Regions from separate parts of the Paenibacillus sp. JT31N7 genome, predicted to be linked through region 1. Evidence: riboswitches for the same ligand, from Rfam matches in the RefSeq annotation. Region 1 holds a riboswitch; each other region holds the start of a gene.

Evidence for each region. Region 1 has a riboswitch for cyclic di-AMP ahead of AC58P5_RS27455 (C40 family peptidase). Riboswitches for the same ligand answer to the same signal wherever they lie in the genome.
Region 2: linked by a shared signal. The riboswitch ahead of AC58P5_RS17305 (hypothetical protein) and the one ahead of AC58P5_RS27455 (C40 family peptidase) in region 1 are both predicted to bind cyclic di-AMP.
Region 3: linked by a shared signal. The riboswitch ahead of AC58P5_RS12125 (3D domain-containing protein) and the one ahead of AC58P5_RS27455 (C40 family peptidase) in region 1 are both predicted to bind cyclic di-AMP.
Region 4: linked by a shared signal. The riboswitch ahead of AC58P5_RS23695 (hypothetical protein) and the one ahead of AC58P5_RS27455 (C40 family peptidase) in region 1 are both predicted to bind cyclic di-AMP.

What each region holds. Positions count from the first base shown of each region.
Region 1 is NZ_JCAUAT010000013.1:26,206-31,098, forward strand. It holds gene AC58P5_RS27440 (M1 family metallopeptidase) at 1-322, shown strand, start outside; gene AC58P5_RS27445 (hypothetical protein) at 332-1,153, shown strand; gene AC58P5_RS27450 (SurA N-terminal domain-containing protein) at 1,360-1,950, shown strand; cyclic di-AMP (ydaO/yuaA leader) riboswitch at 2,128-2,275, shown strand; gene AC58P5_RS27455 (C40 family peptidase) at 2,279-2,743, shown strand; gene AC58P5_RS27460 (cryptochrome/photolyase family protein) at 2,893-4,284, shown strand; gene AC58P5_RS27465 (DUF1540 domain-containing protein) at 4,326-4,547, shown strand; gene AC58P5_RS27470 (SRPBCC domain-containing protein) at 4,748-4,893, opposite strand, start outside.
Region 2 is NZ_JCAUAT010000003.1:584,799-589,691, reverse strand. It holds gene AC58P5_RS17310 (L-lactate dehydrogenase) at 1-910, opposite strand, end outside; gene AC58P5_RS17305 (hypothetical protein) at 984-1,856, opposite strand; cyclic di-AMP (ydaO/yuaA leader) riboswitch at 1,859-1,991, opposite strand; gene AC58P5_RS17300 (DoxX family protein) at 2,245-2,784, opposite strand; gene AC58P5_RS17295 (hypothetical protein) at 2,847-3,053, opposite strand; gene AC58P5_RS17290 (acyltransferase family protein) at 3,644-4,714, shown strand.
Region 3 is NZ_JCAUAT010000002.1:402,981-407,873, forward strand. It holds gene AC58P5_RS12120 (polysaccharide deacetylase family protein) at 1-853, shown strand, start outside; gene AC58P5_RS12125 (3D domain-containing protein) at 901-1,845, opposite strand; cyclic di-AMP (ydaO/yuaA leader) riboswitch at 1,857-2,046, opposite strand; gene AC58P5_RS12130 (hypothetical protein) at 2,312-2,533, opposite strand; gene AC58P5_RS12135 (manganese catalase family protein) at 2,912-3,481, opposite strand; gene AC58P5_RS12140 (spore coat protein CotJB) at 3,559-3,825, opposite strand; gene AC58P5_RS12145 (spore coat associated protein CotJA) at 3,864-4,049, opposite strand; gene AC58P5_RS12150 (glycoside hydrolase family 84 protein) at 4,277-4,893, shown strand, end outside.
Region 4 is NZ_JCAUAT010000007.1:63,057-67,949, reverse strand. It holds gene AC58P5_RS23700 (carbon starvation CstA family protein) at 1-1,060, opposite strand, end outside; cyclic di-AMP (ydaO/yuaA leader) riboswitch at 1,323-1,516, shown strand; cyclic di-AMP (ydaO/yuaA leader) riboswitch at 1,625-1,804, shown strand; gene AC58P5_RS23695 (hypothetical protein) at 1,922-2,362, shown strand; gene kdpF (K(+)-transporting ATPase subunit F) at 2,550-2,627, shown strand; gene kdpA (potassium-transporting ATPase subunit KdpA) at 2,688-4,367, shown strand; gene kdpB (potassium-transporting ATPase subunit KdpB) at 4,388-4,893, shown strand, end outside.

The DNA of each region.
Region 1 (4,893 bases):
GTCGGGACAGACGTTGTACGAAAGCAGCGTGCTGGTCCGCAAGTTCGGAGGCAATGTACCGGCTGTGCCGATCCGGTTCCATTTTGCCGACGGCTCGGCGACAGAGAAGGTCTGGGACGGACAGGGCGAGCAGATCGAGTACAAGCTGACCCATAAATCCCCGGTGGATTGGGTTTCTCTGGACCCCGCATACACCATGAAGCTCGAAAACCGGCATATCAACAACTATATGAAAACCGAAGTCGACACCACGTGGAGAATCCGCTGGACCCTCGGCGTCGTCAAACTGCTGGAAACGCTGTTCGATACTGTAGCCTGGTGAGGTGATGAGATGCTCCGCTATCTTCGACAAGGCTTGACGGCCGCCCTCAAGCAGCCGTTCGCCGTTTGCGTGCTGTATGTGTACCAGTTTGCCTGGGGGATTCTGCTTTATAAATGGGTCCAATCCATTATCGTCCCCCTGCTCCACCGTTATCCGGCAAGCGATCAGCCCCAGAGCGCCATTCATTTGTTCGTGGCGGAAAGCCAGTTCCGACTTGTAAAAACGGATCTCATCCAGCCGTATCTCGAATGGTTTCTCATTCTGCTGGCCGTCCGGATGCTGATTAGTCCCATGCTGAACGCAGGCGTCCTGTACTCTCTGGAACACCGGCAGATGAATGCGGGTTACCGGTTTATGAAAGGAATACGCGAGCTTCTGCTGCCCTTCTTCCTCTATTATCTTCTTCAAACGGTCCTGGTGCTTGCTCCGCTCTACTGGCTGGCTCCCAAAGCACTTGCTTTGTTCAACGAAGCCTACGCATTCGAGCAGCTTCTCCTGTCCCTGCTTCCTTGGGCGGCTCTCTATGCCGTGTATGCCCTGCTCATTCAGCTTATCTTCCTGTTCCTGCAGTTCGGCCGGGCCTCCGAGGATCGACGTGGACTTCTCGCGGTGCTTCCGGTCGTGTTCCGCCAAGGCTTGCGGATCACGTGCAATGCCCTGCTGCTCATCCTGCTCGGCTTCCTTCTTGCCGTTGCGGCTACTACCGCATCCTATGTGTGGGCAGGCTTGACGGCCCTCATTATCCACCAGATATACCCCCTGGTCCGCACCTTTGTCAAAATGTGGTCCATCGCGGCGCAGCGTGAAATCTGGGAAAGCTACCGGACCTAGAAATGCCCGTTATTCTGCCCGTAAGCCGGGAGGCAAAACAGACGCGTCTCAATCGTCGGACCGTCTTATCAGCCGTTCTCTTTCCGGATGGTTCCGGCGCGATATCCGTCTCCCCCTGCCGTTCACCGGCCAGGGGGGTTTTTAGTTTCCATTTGCGTTTTTTTCAGCTATCATGGAAAGATAGAAGATAAAAGGAGGCATTACCGATGATATCCCCACGGACAAGCACCGTCGTGGCGGCAGTAATTGGCCTTTGTGTCGCCGCCGGGTCGTTCTTTTACGGACAGTCCGACGTTAAAGCCAAAGAGGTTGTGGCGATCGGTCACGACGTCCGCATTTCCAATCAGGCATTCGACAAAATGAAAGCCGAAGTCGACCTGGCCTTTCAAATGCAGGGCGCTCAAAACAATTTGACCAACGATCAGCTGCTCGATCTGATGCTTAAGGACGAGCTCTTCGTCCGTTACGGCCAGAAGCGCGGCGTCAAAGTCAAGGAAGCCGAAGTGAAGCAGGCTGTCGATCAGCAGCGCAAAGCGCTGGAAGCAGCCGGCCCCGAAGCGGCTCAGTTGAAAGAGATGCTCTACAAAAGCGCCGGCTTGACCGAAGCGACCTACTGGACCGATCCTAAAACCGTCAACCAGTACGCCAAATATCTCCTCCAGCAAAAAACGATCGAGTATCTCGTCAAAAAAGGCGAGCTGAAAACGCAGGAAGACCTCAACGCCCTGCAGGAAAAACTGCTTGCCGAAACGAAACCGGGGCTGCGCGTGAAGTTTCCGGATCAACCGAAGACTTAGATTGCCTCTAAGCTGAAAGACATGGAAAACCCGCCCTCTTTATACAAGAAGGCGGGTTTTTTGATCTATTTTTTGCCCTGAAATCCGACTAAATAACTGCTTTTGAAACTTTTTTGTAACTATTTTTAGTTTTTTGGAAGGAATTTCTGGACCTATGGCGAATATTTAGTGTCGAACAGAAAAAGATTGCCGAATTTCTTCTTAGACGAAAAGGAAGAGAACGGGGGATCCACTCTGGGTGAATTGATCTTGCAACAAAGGGATCATAGGGGACACCTTCTACCGAACCCTCCAGCTAACCTCGTAGGCACAGGAAGGAGCAACACAGTTGAAGAAAGTCTTGTTGTTTGTTTTGAGCTTGACCCTGTTTTTGAGTGTGGAAATCGGCAGCGCATCCGCGAAGTCGACGCTCAGCTCCACGATTGACGGATTGGTAGGGACGCCTTACAAGTATTCGGGCACATCGACCAGCGGTTTTGATTGCTCGGGCTTCACGTCCTACGTATTCGACCGGTTCGGCGTTGATCTGGCACGCACTTCAAAAGCACAGAACGGCCAAGGATCCTCGGTTGCGAAAAGCGATCTGAGACCGGGTGACCTGGTATTTTTTAACACCGACGGAAAAGGCATCTCCCATGTAGGTATTTACATCGGGAACAACAAGTTCGCCCACTCCGCCACGAACAAAGGTGTTACAAAGAGTGACTTGAGCGAATCTTACTATGCGAAACGATACGTTTCTGCACGCCGCGTTATCGGCGATGACCTTTTTAACAAGATCACTGCAGACTAGTAAGACGCACTCGTAATGGAACGCAGCATATACCCGAAAGGGAGCCCCGTAATCCAGGTTGCCGCCTGGCTTGCCGGGCTTCTTTTCATTTGCGCCGGTTTTCCTGTTACTATGAAGTTAGACGAAAAAGCAAGGAGCGTCCCTTCATTATGATCCTTTTTATTCATCGCAAAGATTTGCGGATTGATGACATGACTGCGTTTGATTACATTCACAGCTTGGGGCGTCCAAGCCTGCACATCCTGATTCTGGACCCTTTCCTTCTGCGCGACGGCCGGGAGCGGGAACACAGCGGAGTCAACTTCCTCCGTCACGTCTCCAGGCTGATCCGCGAATACCGGAAAGCGGGCGCGCATCTGGAGGTGCTTGCCGGCGAGCCTCATGCCGTGGTGGATCATCTGCTGGCCGAGCTCCCCATTGAAGAAATCGTCCTGCACGGCGACGTTACGCCCTATGCATTAGTACGTGACCGCAAACTGAAGGTTTCAGCTTCCGCCCGCGGCGTTCCGGTTACTACGCTGATCGACCATACTCTCGCCGATTTCGGGGATTTCCAGCACTTTGCGGAGCGCAGCACTCCTTACCAAGTATTTACCCCTTTTTATAAAAAATGGAACGCTTACATGCACCTTTTTTTCCGGCCGTCGTCGGCCGTCACCGTGCGCGATTTGCAGACACGGCCGCTGCCGGACCGCGAAGCCTGGTCCGCGCGATTTCCGCTTCCGCTGGACCCGGAAGCGGCCGGCACGGCGCCTGATCCCGCTCAGACTCTGAGCGGCTTTCTCGAAGGAGGTCTCCGCGCTTATGAAGCGCAAAGAGACCGGTACGCCTTCGAGACGACCAGCGGGATCAGCCGCCACCTGAACACCGGCGCGCTCTCCGTGCGCCGGGCGTATGAAGCCGCTCTCGGCAGCGAGCGGCACGAAGCCTGGACGCGCCAGCTGGCGTGGCGCGACTTCTACCTGTACCAGGCCGTCTATAACCCGGATTTCTTCGTCTACGAGAAGAAATTCGATTTCTCCGGCCTGGAGGACACGCTCTTCGAGCGGTGGTGCCGGGGGCAGACCGGCATTCCGGTCGTGGATGCGGCCATGGCGGAGCTGAACGCCACGGGGCACATGCCGAACCGGCTGCGGATGGTGACGGCCATGTTCCTGACCAAGAACCTGCGCTGTCCCTTCACGCTGGGTGAGCGGTATTTCCGGCGCAAGCTCGCCGATTACGACAACGTGCTCAACCGGGGCGGCTGGCTGTGGAGCGCTTCGCTCGGCTTCGACGCGTCTCCGTACTTCCGGGTGATGAACCCCGTCACGCAGTCGGAGACCCATGATCCGACGGGGATGTACATCCGGCGGTGGCTTCCCCGGCTCGCTCATCTGAGCGATAAGGAAATTCACAAGCCGCAGACGGACGCGATCGTCGATCTGAAGAGCTCCCGCGCCGCAGCGATCGAGATTTACAAGCAAATGCTGGCGGAAGCCAAACCTGCTGTCGGCCCGGGTCCGGCCGGAGCTTCCCGAAATGACTGCCCCCCTGTTTAAAGCTTCGTTCTTCGGGTAAATAGAAGTACGAGGTGATAAACATGGAAAATCCAATGGTGAAATGCAGCATTGCCAACTGCGAATACTGGGAGCAGGGCAATAACTGCAATGCGGAAGTTATTATGATCGAAGTAAACGCTCATTCGAACAAGCCACAACCGCAAGAACGGGACGGTCTGCCTTACGATTCCGGGCATCAGGATTCCGCCGAGGGCATCACCGACACCTGCTGTCAAACTTTCGAGGAACGTCATCATCACTAATTCAATCGAACTTTTCATTAAAAAATGAAAATGCCGACAGCAGAGGAACCGTAGAGTTCCCCTACTGTCGGCTTACAAAAATAATCCCGCTGAGCCAGCGGGTGATTAAGGCCGGACAGGCTTCATGCTGTCCGGCTTTTTTCGTGTGGAACGCTCCGCTTACTACCCCAGCCTTCTACGGGTCCCCTACCCTTTATCACTTACCAGCCGAGATCCAGTTTCTTTCCAGTCTCCACAAACGTTTTGATGGTGCTCAGCAGCATCCACCATGCGGAGTCCGTCTTCTCGTAGGATGGATGATTTTCAACCCACTCATCGTTGATCAGGGTCAGCTTGGTGCAGCCGC
Region 2 (4,893 bases), on a different contig from region 1:
CTCCCGATTTGCGGAGATTAGCCTCTTCCTCATCGCTCAAGGGCAGTGTAATAACCTCCCGCACACCCGTACGGTCCACAATGCACGGAACTCCGAGATAAACGTCGGACATCCCGTGATAATTGGAAACATACGTCGATACGTTCAGCACCGCGCCCTCATCTCGCAGAATCGCCGTACAGATCCGGTCGAGCGCCAAAGCGATCGCGTAATACGTTGATCCCTTCGCTTCGATAATCTGATAAGCCGCGTCTCGCGTATTCCGGAAAATTTCGTCCTTATCCTCCTGATTCAGCTCAAGAGGCAGTCCGGCAAAATTCGCCAAGCTCCACAGAGGCACTTCCGAGTCTCCGTGCTCCCCGATAATCGCCGCGTGAATGCTTCGCGGATCCACTTGAAGCTTCTCGCCGATCAAATAGCGGAAACGCGCGCTGTCCAGCAGAGTTCCCGAACCGATGACACGGTTAACGGGCCACTCGGACTTTTTCCAAGTAAAGTAAGACATGATATCAACCGGATTGGTCGCCACCAGAATAATGCCTGTCTGGTTGTACTTCGTCACATTCTCGACGATGCCGTTAAAAATGTCGACGTTGCGCTTAAGCAGATCGAGACGGGTTTCCCCCTGCTTCTGCGCGACGCCCGCACAAACAATGATAATATCGGCACCTTCACAGTCGGAATAGTCACCCGCCCACACTTTCACCCTGCCCGTAAACGGCAGGCCGTGATTCATATCCAGTGCGTCCCCGTTCGCTTTCGCGTGATTATAATCGATGAGGACAAGTTCGGACATCCGCTCTCTGAGCAGCAGGGTATAAGCCGTGGTGGAACCGACGGCACCCGTTCCGATGACAACGATACGTGTTTTTTTAAGTGATTCCAGGTTTTCGAATTCATTAGCAGACACGAGAACCTCTCCTTTCAGGGGAATTCTGGTATTATTGTAGGCGAACTTCCCCCCAAAAAGCAAACGTCCCGCCCTACAAAACGACAAAATAAGCCCGGGACTCCTCGAAAAGCACCGACTGATCCAGCTGAAATCCGGTGCCGGCTATCCGCTCGCAAGCTTGCAGAGGGGCAAGGCGAGCCGGTTCGGGATAACGGCCCTCTTCCAGCCAGTCCGCTCCCAGCACCGCTGCGGTATGCTCCCATAAGCAGCAGGCCGGACCGATCAAATAATCTTTATGCATCGCGAGCGTCATTCCTTCCTGCCGCAGCATGCACGCGCTGCGCAGATCATCCAGCAGAGAGCTGCCGCAGCCGGGGTGAATCTCCCGCTCAGCCCGGAAGAACATGTTTACGGGAAATTCCCCTTCCGTCGCTGCAGCGTGTTCACAGCGCTCTACCTCTCCGCTGCGGGAAGGAAAGCGCGTTTTCGCGTCAGACCGTAATCCGTCTTCCGCACTCCGGACAGCTGCCGTTTGCGGGCGGAGGGAGCTGACGCCGGAACGGCTGAAGCTTCCGTTATTCCCGAAGCCGCCAAAGCTTCCGAGAATGTCGACAAACGGTTTGCGCTGCGACCGGGCCGTCAGATCGAACAATGCCATTTCTACCAGATCCGCTTTGACATTCCCCCAGAGAACGCGGTACAAGCGAACGATATCAAGCGCCTGCGCCACCGTGCTTTTGGGGAGGCGGTACAGAAATCGCGCCCATTTCACAAGATCGAAATACTTCTCATCGACGGACATCAAACATTCTCCCCAGCCTGTCTCTCCGCCCTCGTCCGTGAGTTTCAGAAGCCCGTATCTGCAGTTCTCGAGCTTTCCTTTGGCATGATGGTAACAGCAGGGTACATCGAATTCAAACAGTTCAATCCGGATAATTCGTGAGTCCATTTCTTCCTTTTCCACTCCTTTTCTCCCAATGACGCTTGCGAGGTTAGCTGCCGGGTTCGGATTTGAGAGGCCCCTACGGAATAAACATTCCGATTCACCCCAGTTCGTGGGTCCCCCGCTTCTCGTTCGAGAATTAAGCGCGCAGATGAAGATGATAGTATGGCCACCGCCGGCGTCCGGGCATGCTGCCCGAAGCCTGATCCGACGTACCATGAGAGTATGTTACTCCCGCGAATCGGGCCTGTAAACAAAACGGCGGACAGCCCTCTGCCATTCTGTTCCATGTAACCCTATTCATTTAATCGTTGCTTCTTCAAGCTGATTCCAGCTCATTCTTTCTCCGTTTAACAAAAAAAAGCCCCGGATATCCGGGGCTTTTGCTTGGATCGCGTCTATCGTCCGATCAGATGTGGGCGCGTGTCTTGCCTCCACCGAGGGTCGGGTTTGCGCCGTGGTCTCCGCGATGGCGAAGGAGCTTGCGGAGGTAAGGAAGGATGTAATAGTCGGCTCCGAACTTGCCGGCGTTGGCTCCGGCGGCGATGACGATGACACCGAGCAGGATCATCCAAGGGTTGGTGCTTACAGTACCTGCGAAGAGGAACATGAAGTTCATCAGAACCCCGAAGAATGCTGCCGCCGTTGTCAGTGCGCCGAGGACAAGACCCAGTCCTACCAGAAACTCTCCGAGCGGAATCAGTACGTTAAACAGTTTGGCGTTCGGCAGTGCAAAGTTTTCCAGGAATGCGGTGAAGGTCGGATAGACCAGCTCATTGGTCGCTTTATCGACAATCGGCTTCGTTACCGCGCCTTTCAGAAAGCCAGTGGCGTCAAACCCGCCTGTCAGCTTGTGCCATCCTCCCGTGATCCATGCGTATCCGAGATAGAAGCGGAGGATTAGCATCAGACCTGCCGCATAGACGTTCGTTCTTAACCAGTTAAACATATAAATTTCCCCTTTCAAGCTGCGTATTCTGTATGATGATGATCTTGCGTGTTTCCGTTTTTTTAAAGCCAGTACTGCTCGATCAATCCGCATTCCGCTTCCAGAGGAAGAGGAAGTCCGGTTTTGCCGACCGCTTGCATTCGGACGATTTGCCCTGCCTGCACACAGTCGAAGCATAAATCCTTATAACCCTCAGGGTGCGGTTGAAGCCGGGCGCCGCATGCCTCGCAGTGTGCGGGAGCCGCGTTTACAAGATGAAGGGCGGTCATGATATTCGCATCCTTTCGTAGTTCGCTATTTTATTGTGAATATTTTCACATTCTTGGCCGTAAATAGCTTTCTTCCCCTTCCTGAATCAATCAGGAAGTTCGGATGAGCCGGCGGAGCCGTCAGCTCTGGATACCAGAGGCTTTAACCGGCAGTCTTCGCAAATCCAGGCGGATTTGATTTTTTTCACGACCGGAATACCGGAACCACACTGCGGGCATCTTCCTTGTTGGACTTGCGGGTCAGCTGTCTCTTTCATGGCTCCTTCACCTTCTTTCGTGTGTTGTTCTCTCTTTCTGACTTTAGTATAGTCCTCTCCGCGAGGAGTGTATGTGATATTAATCACACTTAGCCCGAAATAAGTGATTATAATCATGTTCTAGCATTCTTCATAATGAAAGCCGTTACTTAATAAGGGCATGTGAATAATATCACAATCTATTAAAAGAAGAAGTTCTATACTTTCTTTAGAAAGCCATCTTCCCGTAACAGCCGCATCCAGGCAGGTTTGGCTGCTTGCGTTTCTTCTATAGAAACTAAGTAGAGAACAATCAAAACCTAAACAAAATTTGCACAAAGCGAGATGACCCCTATGCGAAACCCTACAGCCGTCTTTTTTACGAATGTCCGTTTCTTCCTGATCCTGCTGGTCGTTCTGGTCAACCTGCTGCTTACCCTTCCGCCTCTGCCGGAGGCAGCGCAAGCTGTTGTGACTGCCATCTTCACTTTTCATCTGCCGGTGTTCGTGCTGGTAACCGGTTATTTCGCCAAAACATACTGGCAGAAACCCGAAGCGGCAGCCGGAATGCTGCGGATCGCTCTGCAGTATCTCTTCTTTCAGACCTTGTACTCGGTCATGGATCTGTTCTGGCTCCACAGCCCCGGCATCCGCTATTCGTTCTGGCTGCCTTACTGGATGCTCTGGTTCCTGACCGCGCATTTCGGCTGGAAGCTTCTTCTCATCCCGTTCGCCCGGCTCAAGCACCCGGTGGCCGCCGCCGTCCTGCTCGGCGCGGCAGCCGGCTTCCTGCCGGCGGAAGCGGGCGCGTGGCTCGGCCTGACGCGCACGCTCGTGTTCTTCCCGTTCTTCCTCGCCGGGTACTACTGGCGGGAAGAACGGCAGCCCCGGCGGCGCACGGCAGCCCGGCGCCGCGTGATCCGGGCCGCCGCGGCGCTTCTGCTGCTGGCGCTGCCCGCGTTGTGGCATGCGGCGGGTGCAGACAGCGCCGCACAGTGGCTCGCCGGAGGCAGCGGCTATGCGCAGCTCGGCGTTCCCGCCGCAGCCGGCACAATGCTGCGCCTCGGCTGCTACGCGGCGCAGGCCGCCGCATCGGCCGCGTTCCTGCTGCTGCTCCCGCGCGCGGAAAGCCGCTTGACCGTCCTCGGAGGACGGACGGTCTACGTCTTCCTGCTGCATGGCGCCGCCATCAAGCTGCTGGGCGCGGCAGGGCTCCTGCAGCTGCTCGCCCGGCTGATGGACGCGGGAGCGGCGGGGACTGCCGCGGCTCTTGCGGCGGGATGCGCGGCCGCAGCCGCGATCGTGGCCGCGCTGTCGAGCCGCAGGTTCGCCGCCGCGGTGCGGCCCTGCATCGAGCCGGATGCGGCCCGGGTGCTGCGCTGGCTCCAGCGGAGGCTCCCCGGCCGGGCGCGCAGCACGTACTAGCCGCCGTGCGGGTACGCCGGTGCCTTTGTTTTTCGCTGCTTCTCCCCTGGCGCAGACGATACGGCGCGCGGCACGGCGCCAAATGGCAATGGGTCAGCCGCATGTCATGTGCATGCGCCGCCAGCCTACATCGCATGACATCGGCAGTCCCAGTGCTTTCAACATCAGCCGTGGAGCCT
Region 3 (4,893 bases), on a different contig from region 1:
GAAAGATCCGGCGATCCAGAAGAAAAACGCCGCGACTCCTTCGGCATCACCGGCTACTCCGGTCCCTTCGCCTTCCGTACCCGTAAAACCTAAACAAGCAGCCGCTCCTAAACCGGAACCGAAAAAGAAAGACGTTCCCGTTCAGAAGCATCATCAGGAAGCGAACGCCCTTCAGAAAACGGAGCAGCGCAAGCTGAGCTTAGCCGAGATTCATCACAAGTACCCTGCGGTTTTCCGGATGAGAGGAACCTCCCAAGGAAAAAAAATCGCGCTCACGTTTGATGACGGGCCCGATCACAAATATACCCCGCAAGTGCTCGATATTTTGAAAAAGCATCGGGTGAAAGCGACCTTTTTCGTGATCGGGAGCCGCGCTAAGGCACATCCCGAGATTATCGACCGGATGGTGCGGGAGGGTCACGTCGTAGGCAACCACTCGTACACCCATCCTTTTATGCCCAAACTGACCGCCTCGGAATTTTCTTCGCAAATTATGCGTACCCAGGACGTCATCAAACAGTTGACCGGATATACGCCCAGACTTGTGCGGCCTCCTTACGGAGCCATCAATGAAGAGCAGGTACGCTGGATGTCCGACCATCGCCTGATGGTCATGAACTGGGATGTGGATTCTCTGGATTGGAAAGGATTATCGGGCAAGCAGGTATACCGCAACATTGTGACCAAAGCCCGGGCCGGTTCAGTCATACTGCAGCACAGCGCGGGAGGTAACGACAAGCACGATCTCAGCGGTACAGTCACTGCTCTTCCCGATTTGATCCGTTCCTTGAAATCGAGCGGATACAAGCTGGTCACGGTGCCGGAGCTGATGGGAATTTCCAAGGGTCTGTAACGCACAAAAGACGGGAGCATTCGCTCCCGCCTTCTTTTCGGCTCCTATTATTTAAGAATGTACACTTTCACACTTTGATAGCCAAAGTTATTTACTTTCTCCTTGGAGCCCGGAACGAAGATATCGATCCGATTGCCTTTGATCGCGCCGCCGATGTCCGTCGCTTTGGCGATCATTCCCTTGGCCGGGAGGCCCGGGAAAGCATAACCCGTTACATATACGGTGGAGCCAAGCGGAATAACTTTCGGATCGACCGCGATGGTGCCAACGGTCAGTTTGTTGCCGTAGTAATCGATTCCGGCATATCCGCCGTTCTCGCTTGGGTCCGCGGAATAAGCGGATGCCTTGATAGAAAGCGCTTTTTTGTATTGAACCTGTTTGCCCGCCGCGGTTGTCAGCGTCTGCCCGGATTTTGCGGAAGCCGATGCGGCTTTGGCAGCCGGTTTCTTAACGGCCTTATTCTCCGCGCTTTTCTTCGGCTCGGAAGCCTGCGGCTTGCTGCTCTTCTGAAGAGCCCCCGAAGGTTTTATGGAATCCGCTTGGCTTGGCGAAGCCGGTGCCTGCGCCGGAACTTTTAACGTCGCTTTTAAAGCTTTAAGCTGCTCAGGAGCCGCTTCCCCCGCAATTTTCAGCTCGCTGCCTGCCGGCAGGCTAAGCGGATCCGCATCGGGATTTAACGATAAGAGGTCAAGAACGTCCATATTCATTTGGGAAGCGAAGTTCCACATGGAATTTGGCTCGGATAATACCAGAGTTTGATTTTCCGGTGTCAGGAAGGATTGGGCAAGTTCCGAATCGGCTGCTTGTCCTACCGTATCGGCAATGCCGGCGGCGATCTCCTGATAAGATTTGGCCAGTTTCCAAAACATCAGACCGTCGTTTTTAGCCGCTTCCGTTTCAGCCGCCTGCGACTGGAATGCGGAAGATGCCGCCACCACTGCACCTAGTAGCAGAGTAGCGCAAGTTTTTTTCCAATGATGCTTTAAAGCCATAGTTGATGTACGCTCCTTCTCGGTATTGCCTACGAGGTTAGCTGTCGGGTTTGGACTGAGAAGTCGCCCACGCTGTTGCCAGCGATTCACCCCTATCGGACGCCGCAGTCATGCGATACGGTTCCGAAGTAAATCATCCCCCGCACCTCATCCTCCCCTGGAAAATCCGGGAAACGATTGAAGTTTCGGCTCTTTACACAAGCTATCACATACATCTTTAGAAACAAACACACACAAATTGGTAAAAACCGACCTTTTCATTTTTTTAATCCGCCGGATAACCTGCTGCAAAAAGCTGATTCTTCAAGCCTATTTGAAGCCTGTTCCGCCCTTTAAACCGAAAAAATCAAAGGGAGAAAATTAACGTTATGCTCAGCGCACGCTTATGTAATTCTCATCTATTTCTCAGAAAAACCATCATTTATTCACCTTGCGGCCAGGTAATTCATCCCATAGGAGGAAACCTTTATTTGGCGATTCGTTTGCTTTCTCTCGGCTTTTCTTCGATTTTTACGGCTGCCTGGCTTCGTACCGATTCTACAGTCGGACGTTTCTTTCCCTCGTAAATATCATCGAAAGGACGAAACGGCACGTTATCGGACCGGTCAAATTCCTTCGGTTTGCGCAGACCTAATGATGCCGCTAAAAGAACTAACATGCCGATCAGCAGGCTTAATGTAATCCCCATGAATAGCAGCCTCCTTTCGATTCCAAAATCTAGGTTCTATTCCTAATTCTTAAGCAACTTATTCCAGTTTATCATACTTATAGGTAAAATGTGGTATTTATTTGCTTGAAATAGACGATTTTTTTAAGATTTTTCGTAAGTACGACATAATTCTTGCCTATTTCCAGCTTTTTAATAAAAATTCTTACTAGACGCCGACGCTTTAAACAGACTGTTTAGCTATAACTTGTATATAAGTAAGACACCTTCAGAAGGGGAAACGTTCCGGAAAAATTAGCAATCTTATTCAATTTTTCCATATCCATTGACTATCGGTCTTTCCCCGGCTTTAAAATTATCCGAAAAAAGACGGGTTTCCCCGTCTTTTTGTCCAGGCCGCTAGAAAATTTTCTGGGCAGCCCTTTCGTCTTTAAGTATTTCCACCGCTTCGCGGAATCGCATCGAGTGGACGATTTCCCGTTCACGCAGAAATTTCAGGCCATCCTGAAGATCGACGTCGTCCGTCAGATCGATGAGCCACTGATACGTGGCGCGGGCCTTTTCTTCCGCTGCGATATCTTCGTAAAGGTCGGCGATGGGATCGCCCTTGGCTTGAATGTAAGCTGCCGTCCACGGTACGCCGGCCGCATTTTGGTAATACAAAGCCGAATCGTGATTGACGTAATATTCGCCCAGACCCGCGGCTTTCAGTTGGTCGGGGGTAGCGTCTTTCGTAAGCTTGTAGATCATCGTGGCAATCATCTCGAGGTGAGCGAATTCTTCTGTCCCGATGTCATTCAACACCCCGATCACTTTGTCCGGAATGGTGTAACGCTGGTTCAAGTAACGCAGCGCGGCGGCAAGTTCCCCGTCCGCACCCCCGTACTGCTCGATCAGAAGTTTGGCCATGTGCGGATCGCATTTGCTTACACGAACCGGATACTGCAGTTTTTTCTCGTAAATCCACATTGGAATCCCCCGTCTCCTTAAGCATATCCGTGCTTGATCTTCCGGCCAGGCCGTTCATACAGTTCCCTCTACACACGTTACACCTGCCAAGGCCAGGGAGCTTCGGCCCACTCCCAAGTCTGCTGCGGCAGCGCATTTTGCCCGTATTGCAGAAGCGGTCCGTACAAACGCTCGTATTCCAGCGCGATTTGCTTCCGTTTTTGGGAAAATTCGTTGAACTGCTGCAGAGCATTGGCATCTTCGGGATGGGTGTCCAGGTACAAAGTCAATTCGACCAGTACGAAATCGGCCGCTTGCAGGTCGTGCAGAAGCCGGTAATAATTGTCATCCATTTGTTTTTGCATATGGTTGTCGTTCCCCTCTCTTTCGCTTTCGGACCGGATCAGCATCTGGGTTCGTAGCTGCTGTACAGTTCCGGCCAAAGGGTACCTAGCTTCAATGCCTCATAAGGGCTAAACTGCGGCAGGCACATGGGCTGGAACTGGATAAACAGGTGCGGCGGAGTTACGTACGTTTTGACAAGCTTCGGCGGACAGGGATCGAACGGCCCCACGAAGGGGTGATACATGCGGACTTCAGGATACAATGTGCTTCCTCCTTGTAACCGGTAATGGTGCGGCTCTGCAATACCATATGGCATTCGCCCAGGAGCGGTATGGGCGGGCGCCCAGATTCATGAAATAAAAGCGGAATAATCCGCAAGGTTGTCATCTCTATCGGCTCTATGAATATCTTATGATTGAAAGAGAGACGATCCGGGGAAGCTTTTTCCCCTTTAAAAAGGAGTGAGATGGCATGACACATCATCTGAAAGCTCCCCTTCTGACCCCGCCTCCGCAGCAGATGGAATACAGCGGGTATACCGTGCCTTTGTATTCAACCGCCGGGATAATGGCAGGCGCGGATACGTCCCCCGAAGCTCTGTTGGAGCTGCGGAATCTGCTTATCCAATCGGGCGTCAAGCGCATTGTTCCCTGCAAGGACTGGCATTCCGCCGCTAAAATGCCGTTGGCCGTTTATATCGGCAAGCTGCCCGCCGATCCCGCCGTACTGCGGGAATTCCGAAGCCGGCGCAGCGGCGACCCCCTCGGAATTCCCGAAGAGGGCTATACCCTTGCGGCACGCCGCGGCAGACGCGGCGGAAGCATAATCGTGCTGGCGGGCGCGGATCACACCGGCACTCTCTATGCCGTCCGTACGCTTAGGCAGCTCATCCGCAAAGGCCCGATGATGGCCGCTGTGCAGGCTATCGCGATCCGGGACTTCCCCGCTTTCCCCGTACGGGGCGTTGTGGAAGGGTTCTACGGCGGGCCGTGGTCTCCGGACGACCGGGTTAATCTGATCGCTTTCCTCGGCGATCATAAAATGAATACGTACCTATACGCTCCGAAAGATGATCCGTACCTGCGCGG
Region 4 (4,893 bases), on a different contig from region 1:
TTTTGGGCGTCGTTCCGGAGGAAATCAGCGCATGGAAGCCCGACACGGAGCCGCAGGCGATGGTGATAAACAGGAACGGGAACAAGTTCCCGGCGAAGACGGGTCCGGTTCCGTCGATGAACCGGGTCGTGGCCGGCATGGACAGATCCGGCAGGACGAAAATGATGCCGAGCGCGAGGCCGATGATCGTTCCGACTTTCAGGAACGTGCTGAGATAGTCGCGGGGAGCGAGAAGCAGCCAGACCGGCATGACGGAAGCGAAAAAGCCGTAGGCGATCATCATCAGAGCGATGGTTTCTCCGCTGAAGGAGAAGAGAGGGGCCAGCGCTGCGCTCTCGGCGACGAATTTGCCTCCGATGAGGGACAGAATCAGCAGAATGACGCCGATGAGGGACGCTTCCCCGACGCGGCCGGGCCGTATGTAGCGCATATACACGCCCATCAGGAGGGCGATCGGAATGGTGGCGGCAATCGTGAACATGCCCCACGGGCTGCCGATCAGCGCTTTGACGACGACGAGCCCGAGCACGGCGAGAAGAATGATCATAATGCCGAGAATGCCAAGCATGGCGATCGTACCCGTCACCTTGCCGATTTCATCCTTGATCATATCGCCGAGCGATTTACCGTTTCTGCGTGTTGAAGCGAAAAGAATGACGAAGTCCTGGACGGCGCCTCCCAGAATAACGCCGAGAATGATCCACAGCGTTCCGGGCAGATAGCCCATCTGGGCGGCAAGTACGGGCCCTACGAGGGGACCCGCGCCGGCAATGGCCGCGAAATGGTGCCCGAACAGCACCCATTTGTTCGTCGGCACATAGTCCTTGCCGTCGTTGTTCAGCTCTGCGGGTGTTTTCCGGTTGTCGTCGAGCACGAAGACTTTGCGGGCGAGAAAGCGGCTGTAGAACCGGTAGGCGACCGCATAACAGCTTACGGCTGCAATGACGAGCCAGGCGGCATTGATCGTTTCTCCGCGATTAAGTGCGACAAGCCCGAAAGCGAACGCGCCGACAATGGAAATCACCCCCCAGAGCAAGATTGATTTCCATCCGTTTTTCATAAATTTTCCTCCTAACTGGTTAATATGGGAACGTTTACAAGTAGTATAGCAGGTTTTTCCGTTGTGGGAAGAGGCTGGATGTCCAAACCGTTTTCAAAAACGCGAGATTTTCGACGCATTAACAAGCTAGCGCACAAAAAGAGGAAATGTAAGCGCATTAGGCGATTTCTTTGGCTTAAATCGGTTTAAAACCAATCTCCCCATATCTTTACAAAGCACGTACGGAGGTGTAATATTCATTCCATCAATTGAAAAAAACAGTTTCTTGCTTTCGCTGAATTTCCCCATCCGGGGAAGCGGGGGAACCATCGCAGCATTGATCCGGTGTGAGAGCCGGGGCCATGTCTGCAGGGGTGAATCCTGAAGCGCCGGAATCCATGGACCCGGCAGTCAGGTAGGGCGACTCTCACCGCCCGAATCCGACAGCTAACCTCGTAAGCGCATGAGTTCGGGAGGGGTTGAAGAAGCTTGTGATCGGCATCGACCACAGGGACTTCGTTTCGCTGTGGTTTTGTTATGTTCAAAAACATCCGAAAAAGAAAAATGTGCCAAATAAATGAACATGCGTTTTTATCGCTGAGTTTCCGTATGAAGCGGAAAACGGGGGAACCAACGAGGACCTGCAGGCCTAACGGCCCGGTCCTCATGGGGTGAATCCAGAAGCGGCATCCGTGCCGTCATGGTAGGGCGACTCTCACGCCCGAATCCGACAGCTAACCTCGTAAGCGTACCGAGAGAGGCGACTGCTATCGCGCTTCGGCTATAGTCTTTTTAGGCTGTGACCGTCAAGAAGCCGCGTGAAGAGTTCCTCTTCCGCAGGCTTCTTTTTTTGCTGCCCAAAACATGAAAGAGGGATAAAAAGTGGACGAGAGAAAGATCCAAACCTATACGTTGGTTTCCGCACCGAATGTCACCGGCGAGAACTTTATTAAACTGCTGAATATTTACCGCAGACCCTTCGCGGCGCTTGTAAACAACCCGGCGGAAGGACAGCGGATGAAGAAGCTGGGAGTCCGGCATATCGTGGAAGTGGATACCGTGCGCCACGAAGCCTGGGAAGTCCCCGGGCTTCCGGTCGGTGACGTTTATCTTTTCGAAGACAGCCTGCCGCTCTGCTGCCGGTATCTTCAGATGGTCCGCAGCTGGACAACCGGAACGATTTTCGTGGTGAAAACGAATGCCACACCGCGGTTGATTTATAAAGCGCTCGGCGCCGACCATGTGGTGCATACGAATACCCGTCAGGTCTCTTTCCTGCTTGGAGCAGCACCGGGCCAAGTGCCCGAAGAAGTTTTGCGCTAACGTTTAAATTCACTAACCGAACGATAATGAATGAACCTATAATATGAACCTTTAAATAGGAAAGAAAGGAGCCGACACGCATGACGGACCTTTATATGATTCTGCTGCTGGCAGTCGTTTATTTCATCTTTTACGGTTTTTTGATCTGGTGTGACCATGTGGTGGAAGGCTCGGAAGGCGGCCGTTCATGATGATTATCGCGCTTTTTACGGCTGGGCTTTTTCTGTATCTGATTTACGCGCTCATACATCCTGAGAAATTTTAAGGCGCCTTCGGGCAGCCGGTGAACTGCTTGCGCGGAGTTGTTTGAGGAGGATAGGAATCTATGGAGATCGTGCAAATTTTAATCGTAATCGCGGTCCTTTGCCTGCTGGTGAAACCGCTTGGAACTTATATCTATCATGTTTTTTCGAATGAGAAAAACCGGACGGACCAATGGTTCGGCTGGCTGGAGCGGCCCATTTACAAGCTTGCGGGCATCCGCAGCGAGAACGGCATGACGTGGAAAAGATATGCGGGCAGCCTCGTGCTGACCAACGTTGTGCTTGTGGCGGTCGGGTATTTGATCCTTCGCCTGCAGCATGCTCTTCCTTTGAACCCGAACGGGATCGACAATATGGAAGCGACGCTGTCGTTCAATACGATCATCAGCTTTATGACCAACACGAATCTGCAGCACTACAGCGGGGAAACGGGCTTGTCCTATTTCTCGCAGATGGCCGTCATTATGATGATGATGTTCACGTCCGCCGTAACGGGGATCGTGGTCGCGATTGCGTTTATCCGCGGGCTGACGTCTAAAGGCAACACCATCGGCAACTTTTTTGCGGATTTTGTAAAAGGACATACGCGTCTGCTGCTGCCGCTGGCTATCGTGGTTACGCTGCTGCTTGTCGGCCTGAAAGTGCCGCAAACGCTGGACCCGTCGCTGGCCGCAAAGCCGCTTGAAGGCGGAGAACAGCAAATCGCCATCGGACCGGTAGCGTCGCTTGTGTCCATCAAGCATTTGGGTACGAACGGGGGCGGCTTCTTCGGGGTGAATTCTTCCCATCCGTTTGAAAATCCGTCTCCGCTGACCAACGTAATCGAAATGCTGTCCATGTGGTGCATTCCGGCCTCCTTGACGTATACCTTCGGACGGTTTGCGAAGAACCGGAAGCAGGGCTGGGTCATTTTCACCGCGATGATGACTTTGTTCCTGGTCTTCCTGTCGGTCGCCTTCTTCTCGGAAAAGGCCGGCAACCCCGCCCTGAACGCCCTTGGCGCGGACTCGTCCATCGGCAGTATGGAGGGCAAAGAGGTGCGCTTCGGCATAGCGCAGTCCGCGTTGTTCACCACGGTAACGACGGCGGCGACGACGGGTACGGTCAACAATATGCACGATACGCTCACCCCGCTGGGCGGAATGGTTCCGCTGGCTCAAATGATGCTGAACTGCGTATTCGGCGGCGACGGAGTCGGACTGGTCAATATGCTCATGTACGCGATTCTGGCGGTCTTTCTGGCGGGCCTCATGGTCGGCCGGACGCCGGAATTTCTGGGTCGCAAAATCGAGTCCCGCGAGATGAAACTGATCGCCGTTGCGATTCTGGCGCATCCGCTTATCATTCTGGCTCCGACGGCGATCGCGTTTATGACGGAGCTTGGCAAAGGAGCCGTCACCAATCCGGGATTCCACGGAATCTCCCAGGTGCTGTACGAGTTCACGTCGTCGGCGGCCAACAACGGCTCCGGCTTCGAAGGACTTGCGGACAATACGCCGTTCTGGAACATTTCCACGGGAATTGTGATGCTGCTTGGCCGTTACGTGTCGATCATCGCCCTTCTGGGTGTGGCCGGCTCACTGGGCCGCAAGCAGTGGGTTCCGGAAACAATCGGTACGTTCCGTACGGATAATGCCTTGTTTACCGGAATCGTGGTAGGTACGGTCGTCATCATTGGGGCGCTCACCTTCCTGCCGGTAATCGCGCTCGGTCCGGTGGCCGAATATTTGACATTGCGTTAGAAACGATGGGGTGAAAACGGATGAGCTCAAATGCTTCTCAAACGAAACGAAAATCGATGCTGAGCGGAGACATCGTCACACAGGCGGTCGCGCAAAGCTTTCTTAAATTAAATCCGGTTACGATGATGAAAAATCCCGTTATGTTCGTGGTAGAAATCGGAACCTTCATGGTACTTCTGATGACGGTACTGCCGGGCTACTTCGGAACGCAGGACCGGATCGGTTTTAACTTGACCGTGTTTCTGATTTTGCTCTTCACGGTGCTGTTCGCCAACTTTGCCGAGGCGCTGGCGGAAGGCAGGGGGAAAGCCCAGGCGGATTCGCTGAAGAAGTCCAAGCAGGAAATTCAAGCCAACAAGGTGGTCGGCAGCGGCATCAAAGTCGTTCCGTCCACGGAACTCCGCAAGGGCGATATCGTTACCGTCGCCCAGGGAGAAATGATCCCCGGCGACGGGGAAGTAATAGAAGGGCTGGCCTCTGTCGATGAATCCGCGATCACGGGGGAATCCGCGCCGGTCATTAAAGA